Regions from separate parts of the Sphingomonas morindae genome, predicted to be linked through region 1. Evidence: predicted binding sites of a transcription regulator. Region 1 holds the regulator's gene; the other holds the start of a gene.

Region 1 (4,404 bases):
GCTTATCGGCGTCAATAATCGCGATCTGCGGGACTTTTCCGTCGATCTCGCGCGCACCGAGCGGCTGTTGCGCCACGTGCCCGACGATGTCGCGCTGGTCGCCGAGAGCGGGCTTGCGTCCCGCGCCGATCTGGATCGCCTCGCCGCGCTCGGCGTGCGCCGCTTCCTGATCGGCGAGACGCTGATGCGCCAGCCCGATCTCGCCCGCGCCACGGCCGAGCTGATCGGGTGAGCGGCCTCACCCATATCGACGAAGCCGGCGCCGCGCGCATGGTGGACGTGTCGGACAAGCCCCGCACCGCGCGCGAGGCGACCGCCAGCGGCCGCATCACCATGGCCGAGGCGACCGCCACGCTGATCCGCGAGGGCGCGACCGCGAAGGGCGATGTGCTGGCGGTGGCGCGGATCGCCGGCATCATGGCGGCCAAGCGCACCGCCGATCTGATCCCGCTGTGCCACCCGCTGCCGCTCGACGGGGTGACGCTGGAGCTGGTGCTGGAACCCGCCGCCGTGACCGCCACCGCCACGGTGCGCACCACCCACGGCACCGGGGTGGAGATGGAGGCGCTGACCGCCGTCTCGGTGGCGCTGCTGACGCTCTACGACATGGTGAAGGCGGCGGATCGCGGCATGACGATCGAGGCGGTGCGGCTGCTCGCCAAATCGGGCGGTCGCTCGGGCCCGTGGCGGGCGGCATGAGCCTGCTGCCCGTCGCCGAGGCACAGGCGCGTCTGCTCGCGCTCGCCCCGCCGCTCGCCGCCGAAACGGTCGCGCTTGGCCTCGCCGCCGGGCGGTACGCGGCGGCGCCGGTGCTCGCCCGGCGCGACCAGCCCGCGGCGGCGCTCTCGGCCATGGACGGCTATGCGATCCGCTACGCAGAACGGCCCGGCCCGTGGCGCGTGGTGGGCGAAAGCGCCGCCGGCGGCGGCCTTGGCCGCCCGCTGGCGCCGGGCGAGGCGGCGCGCATCTTCACCGGAGCGCCGGTGCCTGAGGGCGCGGATTGCGTGCTCATCCAGGAAGAAGCCGCACGCGAGGGCACGCGGCTGGTGATGGCCGGCGAGGGGCCGCGCGGGCCGGGCGGCAATATCCGCCCCCGCGCGACCGATTTCGCCGAGGGGCGGGTGCTGATCGAGGCCGGCGCGCGGATCGAGGCGCGGCGGCTGGCGCTGGCCGCGATCGGCGGCCATGGCACGCTCTCGGTCGGCCGCCTGCCGCGGCTGGCGCTGATCGCGACCGGCGACGAGCTGGTGCCGCCAGGCGCGCCGCTGGCGGGCGCCCAGCTTCCCGCCTCCAACTCGCCGATGCTGACGGCGCTGATCGGGCCGCGCGCGATCGTGGCGGATCGCGGCATCATCCCTGACGATCTCGCCCAGATCGCGCAGGCGTTCCGCGAGGCCGCGCGCGAGGCAGACGTGATCGTCACCACCGGCGGCGCCTCGGTCGGCGATCATGATCTGATCCGCCCGGCGCTGACCGAAGCCGGGGCGACGCTGGATTTCTGGCGGGTGGCGATGCGGCCGGGTAAGCCGCTGCTCGCCGGCCGCCTCGGCGGCGCGGTGGTGCTGGGCCTGCCCGGCAACCCCGTCTCCGCCTATGTGACCGCGACGCTGTTCCTGCTGCCGCTGCTCGCGCACCTCGCCGGCAGCGCCCATCCCTGGCCGCGCCCGCGCACGGTGCGGCTGGGCGCGGCGCTGCCCGCGACGGGCGTGCGCGCGGACTATCTGCGCGCGCGGCTGGAGGGCGACACCGCGTTCGCACCCGATGGACAGGATTCGGCGGCGCTGCTGGCGCTGGCGGCGGCCGACGGGCTGATCGTCCGCCCCCCCCATGCGCCGTCGGCGGCGATCGGCGACTCGGCGGCTTTGCTCGATTTCGCCTGATCGGTACGTTGACACGCCCCGAACGGTTTCTTATACGTTCGCCATCCGTTCCTGGATGCGGGGTTTCCAATGCTGACGCGCAAGCAACATGAGCTGCTCCTCTTCATCCATGATCGGCTTGAGGCGGATGGCGTTTCGCCCTCGTTCGAGGAGATGAAGGCCGCCTTGGATCTCAAATCCAAGTCCGGCGTGCACCGGTTGATCCGGGCGCTGGAGGAGCGCAGCTTCATCCGCCGCCTGCCCAATCGCGCGCGGGCGCTCGAGGTGGTGAAGATGCCCGAGCGCACCATCCCCGCCAAGGCCGCGCCGCTGGCCGAGGCGCCGCGTCCGCTGCCCCGCGCCGCGAACGACAGCGTGGTGGAACTGCCGCTGCACGGGCGCATCGCCGCCGGCCTCCCGATCGAGGCGCTGGAAGGCCAGGCGACACTGCCCGTTCCCGCCGCGCTGCTCGGGCCGGGCGAACATTATGCGCTCGAGGTCGCCGGCGATTCGATGATCGAGGCCGGCATTCTCGATGGCGACTACGCGCTTATCCGCCGCACCGAGACCGCGCGTGACGGCGAGATCGTGGTCGCGCTGATCGACGAGAGCGAGGCGACGCTCAAATTTTTCCGCCGCGAGGGCCAGATGATCCGGCTCGATCCCGCCAATCGCAGCTACAGCGCGCAACGCTACGAGCCGGGCCAGGTGCGCGTGCAGGGCCGGCTTTCGGGGCTGCTGCGCCGCTACTGATCCGCCCGCGCTGCGGCGCGAGCGCCACGCACGGCGTGACGCGCCCACGCTGCGGCCGGCTCCAAAAGCGCCCGCCGTCTCGCCCGCCCGCGCGCTGTGCCGGGCTCGAGACGACACCCGTCAACGCACGGGCGAGTCCGCCCAGGGCTTGCCCGCCGCCCAGGCGGCGACGGTATCGATCCGCGGCGGGGCGAGGCGGATCGCGAGGCCGCCCGTGCGGGCGAGCAGCGCGGCATCCGCCTTGAGCCAGCGCGGCCGGCACCAGCCCGGAAGCCGCCGCTCGCTGACCATGATATCCGCCCAGGCGCAGACCGGCGCCAGCGCCGCGCGCCGCAGCGGATAGGCGCTGCGCGTCGCCGCGATGCGCCAGCGCCGACCGGCCGCCGCCCGCTCGGCGAGGCACAAATCGGCGCTGCACCGCCCTTCGGGCAGCGCCTCCCACGCCAGCGCCGCCGCGCTCTCCTGCCCGCCCAGTTCGGCGAGCGCGCCGCGCACATAGTCGCCGGTGCGCGCGCGGAGCAGCGCGAGCGACCCATCGGCGCGACGCAGCGCGACATGGCGGCCGTCCGCGGTCACCACCAGATCGACCGGCGGCGTCGCGGCGATGAGGCCGAGCCCGGCGATCAGCGGCACCAGGCCCGCAACCCGCGCCCGCGTGCGCCACAGCGCCAGCCACAGCCCGCCCGCGACGATCAGCGCGAAGGCCGTTCGGCTCATATCGGGGACCAGCGCCACCGCTCCCGGCAGCAGCGCCACGCGCCGTGCGAGCCAGAGCAGCAGCGCGAGCGCCTGCGCGACCACCCACCAGGCCGGCGCGGCGAGCCCGAGCGGCTCCAGCAGCAGCGCCAGCGCCTCGGCCGGCATCACCACCGCGCTGGTCAGCGGGATCGCGACGAGATTGGCGAGCGCGCCGTAAAAGCCCGCGCGGTGGAAATGGTAGATGGCGATCGGCATCAGCGCCGCCTCCACCACCAGCCCCGCCAGCAACAGCCCCGCCCCGGCGCGCGCCCATCGCCGGACGGCGGGCTCGGGCCGCGGCGCCAGATGGCGTCGCACCGGCGCGGCCTCATACAGGGCGACCAGCGCCAGCACCGCCGCGAAGCTGAGCTGGAAGCTCGGCCCCGCCGCCTGATCGGGCCAGGCGATCAGCACCAGCAGCGCGCCGCTCGCGACCAGCCGCAGCGTGATCGCCTCCCGCCCCAGCGCCGCGCCCGCCAGCACCAGCAGTGCCGCGATCAGCGCGCGCAGCGTCGGCACCGCCGATCCGGTGAGCACCGTATAGAGGCTGCCCGCCACCGCCCCCAGCGCGGAGGCCAGCAGCGGCACGGCGATGCGCAGCGCCAGCCAGGGGAGCAGCGCCAGCAGGCGCCGCGCCGCGAAGATGGTGGCGCCGACCATGGCGCTGAGATGCAGCCCGCTCACCGACAGGAGATGCGCCAGACCCGAGCGACGGAACGCCTCGGCATCGTCCGGCGCGATCGCGCCGGTATCCCCCGTCGCCAGCGCCACCGCCACCGCCCCCGCCGCGCCCGGCACCCGCGCCAGGATGCGCGCGCCCAGCGCCCGGCGCGCCGCGCCCAGCCGGGCCTCGAGCCCGCGCGACGGCACCCCCGCCAGCCGCACCGGCCGATCCAGCACGCGACCGCTCGCGCCCAGCCCGGCGAACCAGGCGGTGGCGCGGAAATCATAGCCGCCGGGCGCCAGCGCCGGCGGCGGCGGCACCAGCCGCGCGCGCAGCGCCAGCACCATGCCGGGCGCGAGCGTCAGGGGCGGGGCGATGGCGGATCCGGGT
Region 2 (4,404 bases), 360 kb from region 1:
AGACGGTGGAGGATTATCAGCAGCATCTCGATGGGCGGCTGGCCGCGCTGGGGCGGGTGCAGGCGGCGCTGGTGCGCGCGCCGGGGCTGGGCGTGGATCTGGGCTCGCTCATCACCGACGAACTGTCGACCGTGGGCAGCCTGCCGATCGGCACCATCGAGCTTTCCGGGCCCGAGATCCGGCTCAAGGCCAAGCCGGCCGAGCTGATCGGGCTCGCGGTGCACGAGCTTGCCACCAACGCCGTCAAGTTCGGGGCGCTGGCGGCGGCTGCCGGGCGGATCGCGATCGGCTGGTCGCTGGATCGCCAGGGCGGCGCGCCGGGCATCCTGATCGCGTGGCGCGAGCAATGCGACGTGCCGCTGGTCGCCGCCGGGCGGCGCGGCTTCGGCACCGAGCTGCTCGAAAACGCGATCGCCTACGAGCTTTCGGGCACCACCTCGCTCGATTACCGCCGCGAGGGGCTGGCCTGCCAGATCCGGCTGCCCCTCGATTGCCGCATGTCGGCCTGAGCCGCTAGCCTGGATCAGCGGCGGCGCCGCGCGCGTCCGCTATGCCCGTGCGACAATAGGGAGCATGGCATGGGCGAGGAGGAACGGACATCGGCGACGGCGCTGCTGATCATCGACATGATCAACGATCTCGCCTTCGAGGGCGGCGCGGCGCTGGCGGAGACGGTCGCGGCGATACTGGCGCCGCTCGAGACGCTCGTCGAGGCGGCGCGCGCGGCGGACGTGCCGATCGTCTATGTGAACGACAATTTCGACCAGTGGCATTCCGATCGCGAGCGGATCGTCGAGCATTGCCTGCGCGACGACAGCCGGGGCCGCGCCATGGTGGCGCGGCTGCGGCCACGCTCGGAGGATTATTTTGTCATCAAGCCGCAATTTTCGGGCTTCTACGCGACCAACCTGCCGGTGCTGCTGCCGAGGCTCAATGTCTCGCGCCTGATCCTCACGGGGATCGCCGCCGATATCTGCGTGCTGTTCACCGCCGCCGATGCGCATATGCGGCACTATGATCTCTGGGTGCCGCGCGACGTGGTGGCGAGCGAGGAGGCGCCGCATCGCGACTGGGCGCTCGGCGTCATGGAGAAGACGATGGGCGCGGACACCCGCCCCAGCAGCGCCGAGACGCTGGCGGCGTGGCTCAGGCGGTAAGGACCGCGTCGCCCGCGATCCGCACCGGCCAGGGGGTGAGGCGCTGCCCCGTGCAGGGCCCGCCGACGCACAGCCCGTCCTCGATGCGGAACAGCGCGGCGTGCCAGGCGCATTGGATCAGCGTGCCATCCGGGGTGAGATAGGCATCCAGCGTGCGCACCAGCGGAAGCCCGGCATGGGGGCAGCGATCGACATAGCCCTGCACGCCCTGCGCGGTGCGGACGACAAAGCCGTGGAAGCGGCCCGCGCGCATCTGCAGCACGAAGCCGCGCGCCGCGCCGGCCGGGAGCGCGGCGAGATCGATCAGGCGGACGCCGGGCGGCGTTTCGAACAGGCGCGTGTCGGACATGGCCGCCGCGCTAGCGCCGCCGCGCCGCTCAGAACAGCGACATTTGCGTGCCGGGCAGCAGCGGCGGCCGGAAGCGATCGGTGCGGAGCATGATCCGCTCGCGGCCGAGGCCGTGCCGCCGCGCCGCCACCGTCACGCGCTGCGCGATCAGCGCCGCCCACGGCCCCTGGCCGCGCATCCGGCTGTGGAAGCCGGGATCATTGTCGCGCCCGCCGCGCATCGCCTGGATCACCGCCATCACCTTGGCGGCGCGATCGGGATAATGCGCATCGAGCCAGGCGCGGAACAGCGGCGCGACCTCGTGCGGCAGGCGGACGGGGATGAAGCCGATGCCGCGCGCGCCCGCCGCCGCCGCCGCCGCGACCAGCGCCTCGATCTCGTGATCGGTGATCTGGGGCACGATCGGCGCGATCGACACCTGCACCGGCACGCCGGCCTCGGCCAGCCGCCGCACCGCCGCGAGCCGCCGCGCCGGATGCGGCGCGCGCGGCTCGAGCGTGCGCGCGGTGCGGGGATCGAGCGAGGTGATCGACAGGCAGACCGACACCAGCTCCTGCCGCGCCATGGCGTGGAGCAGATCGAGATCGCGCAGCACCCGATCGGACTTGGTGGTGATGGTGACGGGATGCCCCGTCTCGGCGAGCAGTTCGAGACAGGCGCGGGTCAGCCGATGGTCGCGCTCGATCGGCTGATAGGGATCGGTGTTGGTCCCGAAGGCGATCGGCTTGCAGACATAGCCGGGCGCCGCCAGCTCGCGCCGCAGCAGCGTCGCGGCCTCGGGCTTGGCGAAGAGGCGCGTCTCGAAATCGAGGCCGGGCGAGAGATCGTGAAAGGCGTGGGTCGGGCGCGCGAAGCAATAGATGCAGCCATGCTCGCAGCCGCGATAGGGATTGATCGAGCGATCGAAGCCGATGTCGGGCGACTGGTTGCGGCTGATGATGGTGCGCGCCCGCTCCGGCGTGACGCTGGTGCGCAGCGGCGGCGCCGCGCCGTCCAGCGAGTCGCGCGCGTCCAGCCAATCGCCATCCGCCTCGCGCGCGGGGAGGGCGAAGCGGGCGCTGCCCTGGTTGACGGTGGCCCCTCGGCCCGAAATCGCGGACATGGCTTGCTCCTTCTCCCGCCCGGTAAGCGCGAACATAGCAGGAACACGGACGTCACGCACGGCCTTGACAAACGCGCCCCGATATGAGAACAAACTGGCAACAGGGCCGAGGGGGGAATCAGCGTGGCGCGGATCAACTATGTCGAGCTGGGGGCGGGCGATGTCGCCGCCGCGCGGGCCTTTTACGAAGCCGTGTTTGGGTGGCGGATGCAGGCGTTCGGGCCGGACTATGCCGCCACCGTCAGCGGCGATGTCGATCTCGGGCTGGATGGCGCGGGCGGCGCGGCGCCGCTGCCGGTGATCGCGGTGGCCGATCTCGCCGCGGCCGAAGCGGCGGTGGTGGCGGCGGGCGGGGCGATCGTGCGCCCGGCCTTCTCCTTCCCCGGCGGCCGGCGCTTCCACTTCCGCGATCCCGCCGGCAACGTCCTGGCCGCCTGGGTGGAAGAATGAAGGCCGAGGGCGCCGCCCCGGCGCGGGCGGAAGGCGCGTTCGACGTGCAGCGCACGCCGCTCGCCGAGGCCGTGGGCGGGCTGGAGCGGGCGGCGATCAGCAAGATCTACACGGGCGATCTGGCGGGCGGGAGCCAGGGCGAGATGCTGAGCGTGATCGACGCGGCGGCCGGCAGCGGCGGCTATGTCGCGCTCGAACGTGTCACCGCGACGCTGGGCGGGCGGCGCGGCGGCTTCGTGCTCCAGCACAGCGGCACGCGGTCGCACGGGGCGCAGAGCCTGGCCGTTCAGGTGGTGCCGGGTTCGGCGACGGGCGCGCTGGCGGGCCTTGCCGGCACGATGACCATCCGCCTCGAGGCGGGCGTGCATCGTTACCGGTTCGACTATGGGTTCGAGGCGTGAGGGGCGGCCTCGTCCGAGCCCTGGGGCTCGCCAGCCGGGGCGAGCCAGCGCGCCATGATCCGGCGCGGCGTGTCCTCATAGCCGAGCGCGGCGTAGAAGCCGGCGACCGCCGCATTGTTTGGCCGGATCATCAGCTGCACCTTGGGAACGCCCTGGGCCGCCAGCCATGCCTCGCCCGCGGCGATGAGCGCGCGGCCCAGGCCCCGGCGGCGCCAGGCCGGCGCGGTCGCGACATAATAGAGCCAGCCGCGATGCCCGTCATGGCCGACCATCACGGTGCCGATCGGCGCCGCGTCCGCCGCCACCAGCACGCAGGAGGCCGGCCCCGCCATGGCGAAGCGCAGGTCGCGCAGCGGATCATTATAGGCGGTGGTGAGCCCGCAGGCCTGCCACAGCGCCACGATCGCGGCCTCGTCCTCGGGACGGGCGGGCCGGATCGGCGGGAGCGGCGCCGTCATGTCAGACCTCCACCGCGGCGCGCTGGTGGCCGCGCGCGCCGAACACCCGCAAATAGCGGGCGATGGCCTCGGGATCGCCGGTCGCCTTTTCCGGATTGTCGGAGAGCTTCACCGCCGGCCGTCCGTCCACCTCGGTGACCTTGCAGACCAGCGAGATCGGATCCAGCGCATGGCCGCCTTCGGGATCGCAGCCGCGGAAATCATTGGTGAGGTTGGTGCCCCAGCCGAAGCTCAGCCGCACCCGCCCGGCGAAGTGGCGATAGCAGGCCTCGATCGAATCGACGTCCATGCCATCGGAGAAGATCAGCAGCTTGGTGCGCGGATCGCGGCCCCGCGCCTGCCACCAGGCGATGATCTGCTCGCCCGCCGCGATCGGCGGCAGGCTGTCGGGGCGGAACCCCGTCCAATCGGCCACCCAATCCGGCGCATGCTCCAGAAAGGCGGTGGTGCCGAAGGCATCGGGCAGCGCGATCAGCAGATTGCCGCC

Evidence for each region. Region 1 encodes LexA, which represses DNA repair genes until DNA is damaged. Its sites were predicted from a motif close to GTTCCNCNCTTGTTCT; they were not measured.
Region 2: a site for LexA is predicted at 2,695-2,710, ahead of LHA26_RS12335 (PA0069 family radical SAM protein). Genes of this name have one in related genera too.

Annotation. Positions count from the first base shown of each region.
Region 1 is NZ_CP084930.1:2,159,645-2,164,048, reverse strand. Features, by position in the region: gene trpC (indole-3-glycerol phosphate synthase TrpC) at 1-232, shown strand, start outside; gene moaC (cyclic pyranopterin monophosphate synthase MoaC) at 229-699, shown strand; gene LHA26_RS10590 (molybdopterin molybdotransferase MoeA) at 696-1,880, shown strand; gene lexA (transcriptional repressor LexA) at 1,950-2,612, shown strand; gene LHA26_RS10580 (ComEC/Rec2 family competence protein) at 2,733-4,404, opposite strand, start outside.
Region 2 is NZ_CP084930.1:2,517,985-2,522,388, forward strand. Features, by position in the region: gene LHA26_RS12320 (sensor histidine kinase) at 1-509, shown strand, start outside; gene LHA26_RS12325 (cysteine hydrolase family protein) at 579-1,157, shown strand; gene LHA26_RS12330 (Rieske (2Fe-2S) protein) at 1,147-1,506, opposite strand; gene LHA26_RS12335 (PA0069 family radical SAM protein) at 1,535-2,608, opposite strand; gene LHA26_RS12340 (VOC family protein) at 2,732-3,058, shown strand; gene LHA26_RS12345 (DUF3224 domain-containing protein) at 3,055-3,459, shown strand; gene LHA26_RS12350 (GNAT family acetyltransferase) at 3,441-3,917, opposite strand; gene pncB (nicotinate phosphoribosyltransferase) at 3,919-4,404, opposite strand, start outside.